4 regions of the Dactylosporangium maewongense genome follow, and region 1 is predicted to be linked to each of the others. Evidence: riboswitches for the same ligand, from Rfam matches in the RefSeq annotation. Region 1 holds a riboswitch; each other region holds the start of a gene.
The links. A riboswitch is a leader RNA that binds a small molecule or an ion and turns the genes downstream of it on or off. The one in region 1 is predicted to bind cyclic di-AMP.
Positions count from the first base shown of each region.

Region 2: linked by a shared signal. The riboswitch ahead of ABD332_RS39145 (C40 family peptidase) and the one ahead of ABD332_RS07785 (coiled-coil domain-containing protein) in region 1 are both predicted to bind cyclic di-AMP.
Region 3: linked by a shared signal. The riboswitch ahead of ABD332_RS36865 (C40 family peptidase) and the one ahead of ABD332_RS07785 (coiled-coil domain-containing protein) in region 1 are both predicted to bind cyclic di-AMP.
Region 4: linked by a shared signal. The riboswitch ahead of ABD332_RS47935 (C39 family peptidase) and the one ahead of ABD332_RS07785 (coiled-coil domain-containing protein) in region 1 are both predicted to bind cyclic di-AMP.

Region 1 is NZ_BAAAQD010000002.1:186,977-189,170, reverse strand. It holds gene ABD332_RS07790 (glycoside hydrolase family 19 protein) at 1-377, opposite strand, end outside; cyclic di-AMP (ydaO/yuaA leader) riboswitch at 766-902, shown strand; gene ABD332_RS07785 (coiled-coil domain-containing protein) at 978-1,928, shown strand; gene ABD332_RS07780 (exopolyphosphatase) at 2,011-2,194, shown strand, end outside.
Region 2 is NZ_BAAAQD010000019.1:104,937-107,130, forward strand. It holds gene dcd (dCTP deaminase) at 1-219, shown strand, start outside; gene ABD332_RS39145 (C40 family peptidase) at 245-1,216, opposite strand; cyclic di-AMP (ydaO/yuaA leader) riboswitch at 1,226-1,358, opposite strand; gene ABD332_RS39150 (LamG-like jellyroll fold domain-containing protein) at 1,455-2,153, opposite strand.
Region 3 is NZ_BAAAQD010000017.1:170,304-172,497, reverse strand. It holds gene ABD332_RS36870 (MFS transporter) at 1-871, shown strand, start outside; cyclic di-AMP (ydaO/yuaA leader) riboswitch at 993-1,172, shown strand; gene ABD332_RS36865 (C40 family peptidase) at 1,180-2,169, shown strand; gene ABD332_RS36860 (VOC family protein) at 2,193-2,194, shown strand, end outside.
Region 4 is NZ_BAAAQD010000029.1:15,461-17,654, reverse strand. It holds gene ABD332_RS47940 (hypothetical protein) at 152-334, opposite strand; gene ABD332_RS47935 (C39 family peptidase) at 393-1,043, opposite strand; cyclic di-AMP (ydaO/yuaA leader) riboswitch at 1,483-1,625, opposite strand; gene ABD332_RS47930 (RNA-guided endonuclease InsQ/TnpB family protein) at 1,767-2,194, shown strand, end outside.

The DNA.
Region 1 (2,194 bases):
TGCTCGGCGATGTAGTACTTACCGTCGGTGAACTTCACGATGTCACCGGTCACGTAGTTGCGACCCTGCACCCACGCCGGGAAGCTGCACCCGCCCGCGGACCCGGTCTGCGTCGGCGGCTGCGGCGTGCTCCCGCCGCACGACCCCTGGTCCTGCCACACGCCGGTGTTCCCGGGCGGCGCCTCGTTCTGCGTCCACCACTTGGCGAGGAAGTTGTGCCCGTTCCGCGACACCGTGGCACCCCCGGTGTACACGGCCGACGCCTGCCACGCCGGCGCACAGGTGGCCGCCGACGCCGGCAGCATGTTGAAGACGGCGACGACGCCACCGACGACGGCGGTCGCGGCGAGCCCCGCCCACAGGCGCACTCTGGACACCAGATCACTTCCGTTCAGATCGACGCTGAGCCCCCATCCGACCAGCCACCACCGCGGTACAGGAGCAATCACATCGATTTATGAAGAATCTTTACGGTTCCGCTAACCTCACCTTTCCGAGGTGACTCGGGGTGACACGGGGTGACCGCGGGGTGGCGTAAAACAATCGCCCGGGCGAGAACGTTGCCGGCAGGGTGAGGCCAGTTGAGTGATTTCCGTCACGCGAGATTCTTTCGGCAAGCTTAGGCGACCTGCTTGGACGGCGCGGTTTCGAGAGGTGCGTCACAGCGGCGGACAGGCAGTACGCTGCGCGGTCTGATCGCCCTGGGTAGGCTGGCCGTCGGTCCCGTCCGACATGGCGCCGCCCCCCGCGGCGCCGGGCGCGACTGCCGCCCAATCGCCGGCTCGACACCGGCGAATCGGGGACCCAACCGCACAGTGGGGTGAATCCGCGGGCAACCGCGGTAGGGGTCGTTCCGTCCCGAACCCGTCAGCTAACCCGGTCGGCGGCCGACGGAAGGAACAACGAGCCAGATGTCATCACGACATCCCGGTCGGCGGATCATCGCCGTCCTGATGACGGCCGCCGTCCTTTTTGGGATGGCCGCCACTCCGGCCGCCGCCGAGCCGGGAGACGACACGGGCGACGAGGGATCCAACGCGTCCCTCGCCCAGGTCCTCGACGAGAGCACCCGCGCGTGGATCGAGGCCAAGGACAAGTACGACGCCTCGGTGAAGAACCAGGCGGACCTGACCGCCAAGCTCGCCCAGACCGAGGCCAACCTCGCCAGGGTCACCGAGCAGGTGTCGGCGATCGCCGTCGCCGCGTACCGGACGGGGCCGCTCACCACGTTCGTGGCGCTGATGGACTCGGGGAGCCCCACCGGCTTCGCGGAGCGGGCCGGCTCGATCGACGAGATCGCCCACCACAACGACAACCTGCTGCGCGAGCTCAACCAGCTGAAGCGGGACCAGGCGGCGCAGAAGACGGCGCTCGAGGGCGAGGTCAAGCTCCAGCAGGAGCAGGTCGCCGTCATGGCCGCGAAGAAGAAGGAAGCCGAGAAGGGCCTGGCCCAGGCGGGCGGGCCGAGCAACGGCTTCGTGTCGGCCAACCTGCCGCTCGCGCAGCCGTCGCCGCGCAACGCCAGCGGCGGCTGGTCCTCGGAGTCGTGCAAGCAGAACGACCCGACCACCAGCGGCTGCATCACGATGCGCACGCTGCACGCGATGCAGCAGGCGCAGGCGGCGGGCTTCAAGCGGTTCGTGTCCTGCTACCGGCCGAGCGGGCCGTACGAGCACCCGAAGGGCCGCGCGTGCGACTTCTCGGTGCAGGCCAAGTCGGGCTTCGGTGGCGTCGCCGCCGGTGAGGACAAGGTCTACGGGGCCAACCTGGCGACGTACTTCGTGAAGAACGCGGACCGGCTCGGCGTCATGTACGTCATCTGGTTCAAACAGGTGTGGACACCCGCGGTCGGCTGGCACCATTACAGCGGCGTGGGCGGGGACCCCTCCAGCGACCACACCAACCACGTGCACCTCTCGCTCCTGTAAGCACCGCCAAGACCTCACGTCTGCGTACGGCCGGCCGATAGGGCAACTGTCGACCGGCCGACGCAGGGTGAGGGGATCCGAAGTGAAGCACCGACTCGTGACGCGCAGCGACTTCGACGGCCTGGTGTGCGCCGTCCTGCTGCGTCACCTGGACCTCATCGGCGACATCACGTTCGTGCACCCCAAAGACGTCCAGGACGGCACGGTCGATATCGGACCCGACGACATCCTGACGAACCTGCCCTACGCGCCCGGCGCCCACCTCG
Region 2 (2,194 bases), on a different contig from region 1:
GGGTTCTCCGGGCACGTGACGCTCGAGCTGTCCAACGTGGCCAATCTGCCGATCATGCTCTGGCCGGGGATGAAGATCGGGCAGCTGTGCATCTTCCGGCTGTCCTCGCCGTCGGAGCACCCATACGGGTCCGCGGTATACGGCTCCCGGTACCAGGGCCAGCGCGGCCCGACGGCGAGCCGCTCCCACCAGAACTGGCGGACCTGGCCGACGACGTGAACGCCGGCGGCCAGGTCCCGAAGCCCTAAGCCACTCTGCCGTACCCGGAGATCGGTGCGGTGTCGATCTTCTTCATGCGGACCACGTCGCCGGTGGTCGGGGCGTGGACCATCCAGCCGCCGCCGACGTACATCCCCATGTGGTGCATGTCGCTGTAGAAGAAGACCAGGTCGCCGGCCTTGAGGTCGGCTCTGCTGACGCGCTTGGTGTCCGAGTACTGCCACTTGGTGTAGTGCCGCAGCGTGTGGCCGGCCTGCTTCCAGGCGTAGAGCGTGAGGCCCGAGCAGTCGAAGGTGTTGGGGCCCTCGGCCGCCCACACGTACTTCTTGCCGATCTGCTGGCAGGCGACCTGCGCGGCCTTCGCGGCGTCGCCGCCGGAGTATTCGACGGGGCAGGCGACGGGGCGCAGCTCGCCGGTCGCGCCACTGGAGCCATACGCCTTCGTGCGCATGTCGTTGAGCGTCTTGATCTCGGCGTTGATGGTGGTTTCCTTCGTCGCCATCTCCGCCTCGGCGGCCTTCTGCTTGGCGATCAGCTCGTCGAGCGGCTTCTTCTGGTCGTCGAGGACCTTCTTGCTGTCCATGACGTCCTTGATGCCCTCGGCCTCGTCCTTGGCCAGCATGTTCAGCATGACGAGCTGCTCGGCGAAGGTGTCCGGCGAGCCGGTCGTCATCAGCGCGTTGAAGCTGGAGACCCGCCCGGTCTTGTACTGCAGGACCGAGAACGCACTCACCCGCAGCAGCGCGTTGTCGACCTGCGCCTGCAGCGGGTCGATCTGGCTCTTCAACTGCGCCTGCTTCGCCAGGTTGGCCTTCAGCTCGCCCTTGAGCTGGTTGTGCTGCTCGATGATGGGCTCGACTTCATTCCACTTCTTGTCGATCTGCGCTTCGAGCTCGGCGGGCGTCGGGTCGGCGTGAGCGAGTCCGGTGACTCCGACGACGAGCGAGAGACAGCCGAGCGTGGCAACGAGGAGCCGAACCAGACGGTTGGGCCGCATCGAGGGGGCACTCCTTCTTCCAGCCGCCTACCGGGTTAGCTGACGGGTTCGGACGGGAAGGTCGTCCTACCGCAGATCGCGGATTCACCCCGATGACGCAGGTGGGTCCCCGGTTCAAAAATCGACTCGGCGGTGCCGTCTGGCGCACCCGTGGTGGGCGCGGACATCCATCCGACCGGAATTTACGGTATGGCGAGTGACCCAGAGGAGCAAGCGGGTGTCCGATTTAACCGAAAAGTCAGGGCGCCCGAGTGATGAACACATCATCAATTGCACCGGCGAACTGGTCGTTGTTCGCACTGGTTCCCTTACCGCCAATACAGAGTGGATCCGCGTTCACTATGGACAGTGACGGAGGAATGGCCGCCCGACCCCTGGGTTGACCGTCCACGGCCACCGTGAGCAGGGCGTCACTGCGCGAACACTCGATCCGGTGCCATCGCCCGTCAGCCACGCTAAGCGATGCGAGGGCTACGTAAATAGTAGATCCACCCACGCCGACAATCACGCAACTGGGGCGCCCCGCGGCGCCGTCCACCTGCAACTTGAACTGACTGTCACCGACCGAGAACCCTTTTTGCAGAACATTGGCGCCTTTGGAAGTCTCATTGGGCGCGACGAGCACGCTCGCGCCATACGAGAACGCTTCCTGGCCCGGATTGAGGAATTCAGCGGGGCCGCTCTGCAGGATGGCGCGTGCGCAACTCTCCGCACCGTAGTGCTCACACGGCTGGGGAAATCGCACCGCGAGTCCGCCGTTGTGCGGCACGGTCGACAGCTGGCCGCCGGCCCTGCGGACCCGCAGCGGGAGCCGGCCCGCGCCGTCCAGCACCGGTCCCGTGATCCCGCTGTCGAAGCTGTACCGCAGGACCGTGGCCGAAGGCGCGGCGGCGACGAGCGAGGGCGCGGCCGGGGAAGAGGGGGCAGCCCCGGACACCGTGGCGTGCCCGGGCGAGGGCCGGGCCGACGGCGCGGACT
Region 3 (2,194 bases), on a different contig from region 1:
CGTCGGCGGGTTCGGCGGCGCCGCGACGTCGCAGCTCTTCGCCGCCGTCCACGACGAGCTCAAGGCGCACCCCGGCCCGAACAACGACGGGGTGGTCGCCGTCGTGCGGATGGCCCTGACCGGCGGCTGGGTCGTCGGCCCGGTGGCCGGGTCGTTCCTGGCGGCGCAGACGTCGCTGCGCACCATGCTGGTCGCCACGGCGGTCTGCACGCTCGCCCAGATCGTGCCGCTCGGCGCGCTCCGGACAGCACCGGCGGCACCGGCCGGACCCGGCGACGCGCCGGGGGCCGGCCACCGCGGCCCCGGCCTGCGGGCGATGCTGCCGCTGCTGGCGTTCACCGGCCTCTACGTCCTCGTGTACGCCGGCGAGCCCGTCAAGTACGCGTACCTCCCGCTGTACATGAACGACCAGCTGCACTTCCCGGCCGGCCTCAGCGGCGCGGTCATCGGCATCCAGCCGCTGGTCGAGATCGTGCTGATGCCCGTCGCCGTGGTCGTGGCCCGCCGGACCGGCATGATGGAGCTGATGGTCCTCGGCGCCGGGTTCGGCGTGGCCGCCAACGTCTGCTTCGCCGTCACCGGCAACGCCGCCGGTCTGTTCGCCGGGCAGATCCTCATGGGCGGCGTGTGGGGCGTCTTCGCCACGCTCGGCATCATCGTCGCCCAGCGGCTCCTGCCGACCGCCGTCGCCACCGCGTCCGCGATCTTCATGAGCTCCACCGCGCTCGCCTCCGCCCTCGGCGGTGCGGCCGGCGGCACCGGCGCCGCCGCCATCGGGCTCCCGCGGGTGTTCCTCATCCCGGCCGCCCTCGCCCTGCTGGCCGTCGCCGGCCTGGCCGTCATGGCCCGCTCCACCGACCGCCACCGGTGACGAGCCGGGCAGGTCAGTCTTGTGTCTACGTTAAGTGTGGCTTAGATCGAGCGCCGGCAGTGTGGTCCGGCGTTACGTTTGGGCCGGCCTGCCGGACATCGCCCGCCCCGCCGGGGTGGCCGGGCAGCCACCGCCGAGTTGTCGGTCGCGCGGGCACGATGCGTGCGGCCGGTGAGCCGGGGAACCAATCGGGGCTTCCCCATGGGGTGAATCCGCGCCCGCCACACCGGGGCGCGGTAGGGCGCGCCTTCTTCTCGCCCGAATCCGTCAGCTAACCCGGTAGGCGGTCAGCGAAGAAGGACTGTGCCGTGTTCAACGGACGTACGACGCTCCGCGCCTCGGTCGTCGCGCTGGCGGTGGCGGCAATGATCGCCCCGGCCTGCGCCGCGCAGGCGGACCCGACGCCGCAGGAGCTCCAGGCCCAGATCGACAAGGGCAACCAAGAGGTCGAGCACGTCGTCGAGCTGTACAACAAGGTCAACGGCGACCTGGAGACCACCCAGGCGGCGATCACGAAGCTCCGGGCCGACATGGCGCCGCTGCAGGCGACCATGGCGACGGCGCAGGACAACGCCTCGGCGCTCGCGGTCAACGCGTACAAGACCGGGGGCGACCTCGGCACCCTGTCGCTGATGCTGGGGGCGACGTCGACCGACACGCTCACCGCCCGCGTCGGCACCCTCCAGCAGATCTCGCACAGCCAGCAGCGGGACCTGGCGGCGTACACGGCGGCGAAGGGCGCGCTCGACACCGAGCAGCGGCGCCTGGACGAGACCCTCGCCGCGCAGAGCCAGCAGAAGACGGAGCTGGAGACCCGCCGCAAGAAGATCGAGGGTGACATCGCCCGCCTCGACGCGCTGCAGGCCAAGGCCGAGGCGGCCGCCGCGGCGGCGAAGGTCAAGACCACCACCCCGCCCCCGGCGACGACCCCGGCCAAGCCGCCGGCCGTGTCCGGCAACGCCGGCAAGGCCGTCAACTACGCCTGGGCGCAGCTCGGCAAGAAGTACGTGTGGGGCGCGGCCGGACCGAACACGTTCGACTGCTCGGGCCTGACCATGATGGCGTGGAAGGCGGCCGGCGTGACGCTGCCGCACAACGCCGCGCAGCAGTGGTCGAAGGTCCGCCACATCTCCCGCAGCCAGCTCGCCCCCGGCGACCTGGTGTTCTACAACGGCCTCGGGCACGTGGGCATCTACATCGGCAACAACCAGATCATCCACGCCCCGAACAGCCGCACGGTCGTCAAGGTCGCTCCCGTCGACATCGACACGCTGTACGGCTACGGCAGGGTCGCGTAGTCACGGACGGTAGTCTGCCGGGCAT
Region 4 (2,194 bases), on a different contig from region 1:
CTGAGCGGCTACCCCTGTGATGCGGTCATACCGAACGCGGGCGTCATCGCCCGGACGGCGTGACCTCGGCGCTGCAATCCGTTCCACAGCCGGACTCGACGCAATCCCACACTCCCGGGCATCCACGGCATGCTTCCCGAACCGGGTGGCGTTATGCGAGCTCCACACCACCGACCAGGAACTCACCCGGCAGCCTGACCGGTCGCCGCTTCAGTGCGGGTCGATGGCTGAGCATGCCCATCGCCGCCCCGCCCGGCAACGCGCCGCGCAGACTGCCACCGGACACCCACATCGTGACCACGAACAGGACGCTGGACGCCAGGACTGAGCCCACGACGGCCGGCCACCACGACGCCGCCCTGCCACCGTCAGTTGATCGGCGATGCCGGGAATCAATACGAGTAGCCGCGCGAGGAGATCCAGTCGGCCAGCTTGGGAGTGCTCAGCCAGTAGGTGCCGTCCCCGCTCGGGTCGGCCGGGTCGGCGATCTTCACCGTCCCGCCGCCGTCACGGTATCCGACGACCGTCAGGTAGTGACCGCCTTCGTAGGCGTGCACGGCACCGGCGGTGTCGGTCACGTGTCCGGCGATGTTTGCCACGATTGCCCGTCCGCCGCCGACCGTGGTCAGCACGTCGGTCTGAAGCTGCGCGGCCTGCGCGGGCGTTGCCGGGTAGACCGGGATCTCTCTGGTCTGGTACAGCGTGCGGCCGTGCCCGAGCACCTGGTTGAGTACGCGGGTGGTGTCGAGGGCCGAGTTCGTCCCGTTGGTGGTGGTGCCCAGCATGGCCGCGGCCTCGTCCTGACTGACGGCGTGGCCGGCTGCCGTGAGCGCGATCCGGGTGGCCGCCGGCCCGCAGAAGTAGTAGTTCGGCTGCAGCTGGAACTGGTACTTGAGGAGCATCGTCGTCGGCGCGGACGGCGCCGCCCCGTCGGCCTTCGGTGGTTTCGTGGTCAGCGCCGCGCCCGCCGCTGCGGTGCGCCCAGACGGCGGATCGCCGAGCTGGCTGAGCACGATGCCGGCCACGGCCGCCGCGGCGAGCATCACGCACATGGTCACCGCCATCCGCGGCCGGCGGATATCCCCGGCGCGGTGGGACTGCGGCTGTACGGATTCAAGGTTCACAACGAGTCTCCAGTAGCCCGGAGCAGGGCGATCGATACGGGCATGACGTGCGACGACACGCGATGCACAGCCATCGGGCAGCAAGAAGTGACGTGCGCGGCGCGAACGCGCAGCGCACAGGCCAGCTCGCCACCTCAGCAGCCGGACGGATGGCGCACAGGCCACGGGCCTGCGGCTCCCTGCCGCACTGCGTCAGTAGCCGCTGCAAACGGAGCGGCCGGCACCTACGCGACTGTGACCACCCGCAGCGTGACAGCAGGCGGCACTAGCGTCCTGTTGACGCCGCTCGGCGCGCGGACGAGCAGGCACGCGCCCTGCGAGGACCTCGGCGATGGGGGTAACGGCTGTGCACAGACACTTCTCCTTACGCGTCCGCCTACCGGGTCAGCTGACGGATTCGGGCGCGAAGGTCGCCCTACCACAGGCCGTCGGCCCGCGGATTCACCCCAGACATGCGGTGGGTCCCCGGCTCGTGCGTGCACGACTCAGCGAGCCTGCCCGGCGTCACCTGCTGTGAGCATGAACCGGACCAAGCGACCCATGACGTTACGCAAGGGGCACTGCCATGGCAAGGCCCGCTAGTGCTGTGTCCACGAACGTTGGCCGGGATTTTCTGTCGTACCCCTGTGCTTGAGTGTTCGTATGCCTCGCCGTCGTGATCCTGCTGCTGCCCGGGTGGTGCACCGCACCTGCCGGGTCGGGTTGCGGGTCACGCGTGGTCAGAGGGAGCGGTGTTTCGGGCTGCTGCGCTCGGCCGGCGACGTGTGGGCGTGTGTGCTGGAGGTCAACCACTGGCGGTGGCGGCATCAGGCGCCGCCGGTGGTGTCGTATCAGGCACTGTGCCGGGAGCTGTCCACGGCCGGTCCAGGCACCTTCGGTGACCTGGACACGACCGGGGCCCGGTCGGTGCTACGCCGGTACTCCGACGCCTGGTTCACGGCGGCGAAACGCCGCAAGGCCGGTGACCTGTCCGCACGGTTCCCGCGCAAGCGGCGCGGTCTGCTGCCGGTCCGCTACTACCACGGCACGTTCACCTTGGACGGGCGGCGACTGCGGCTACCGACCGCGAA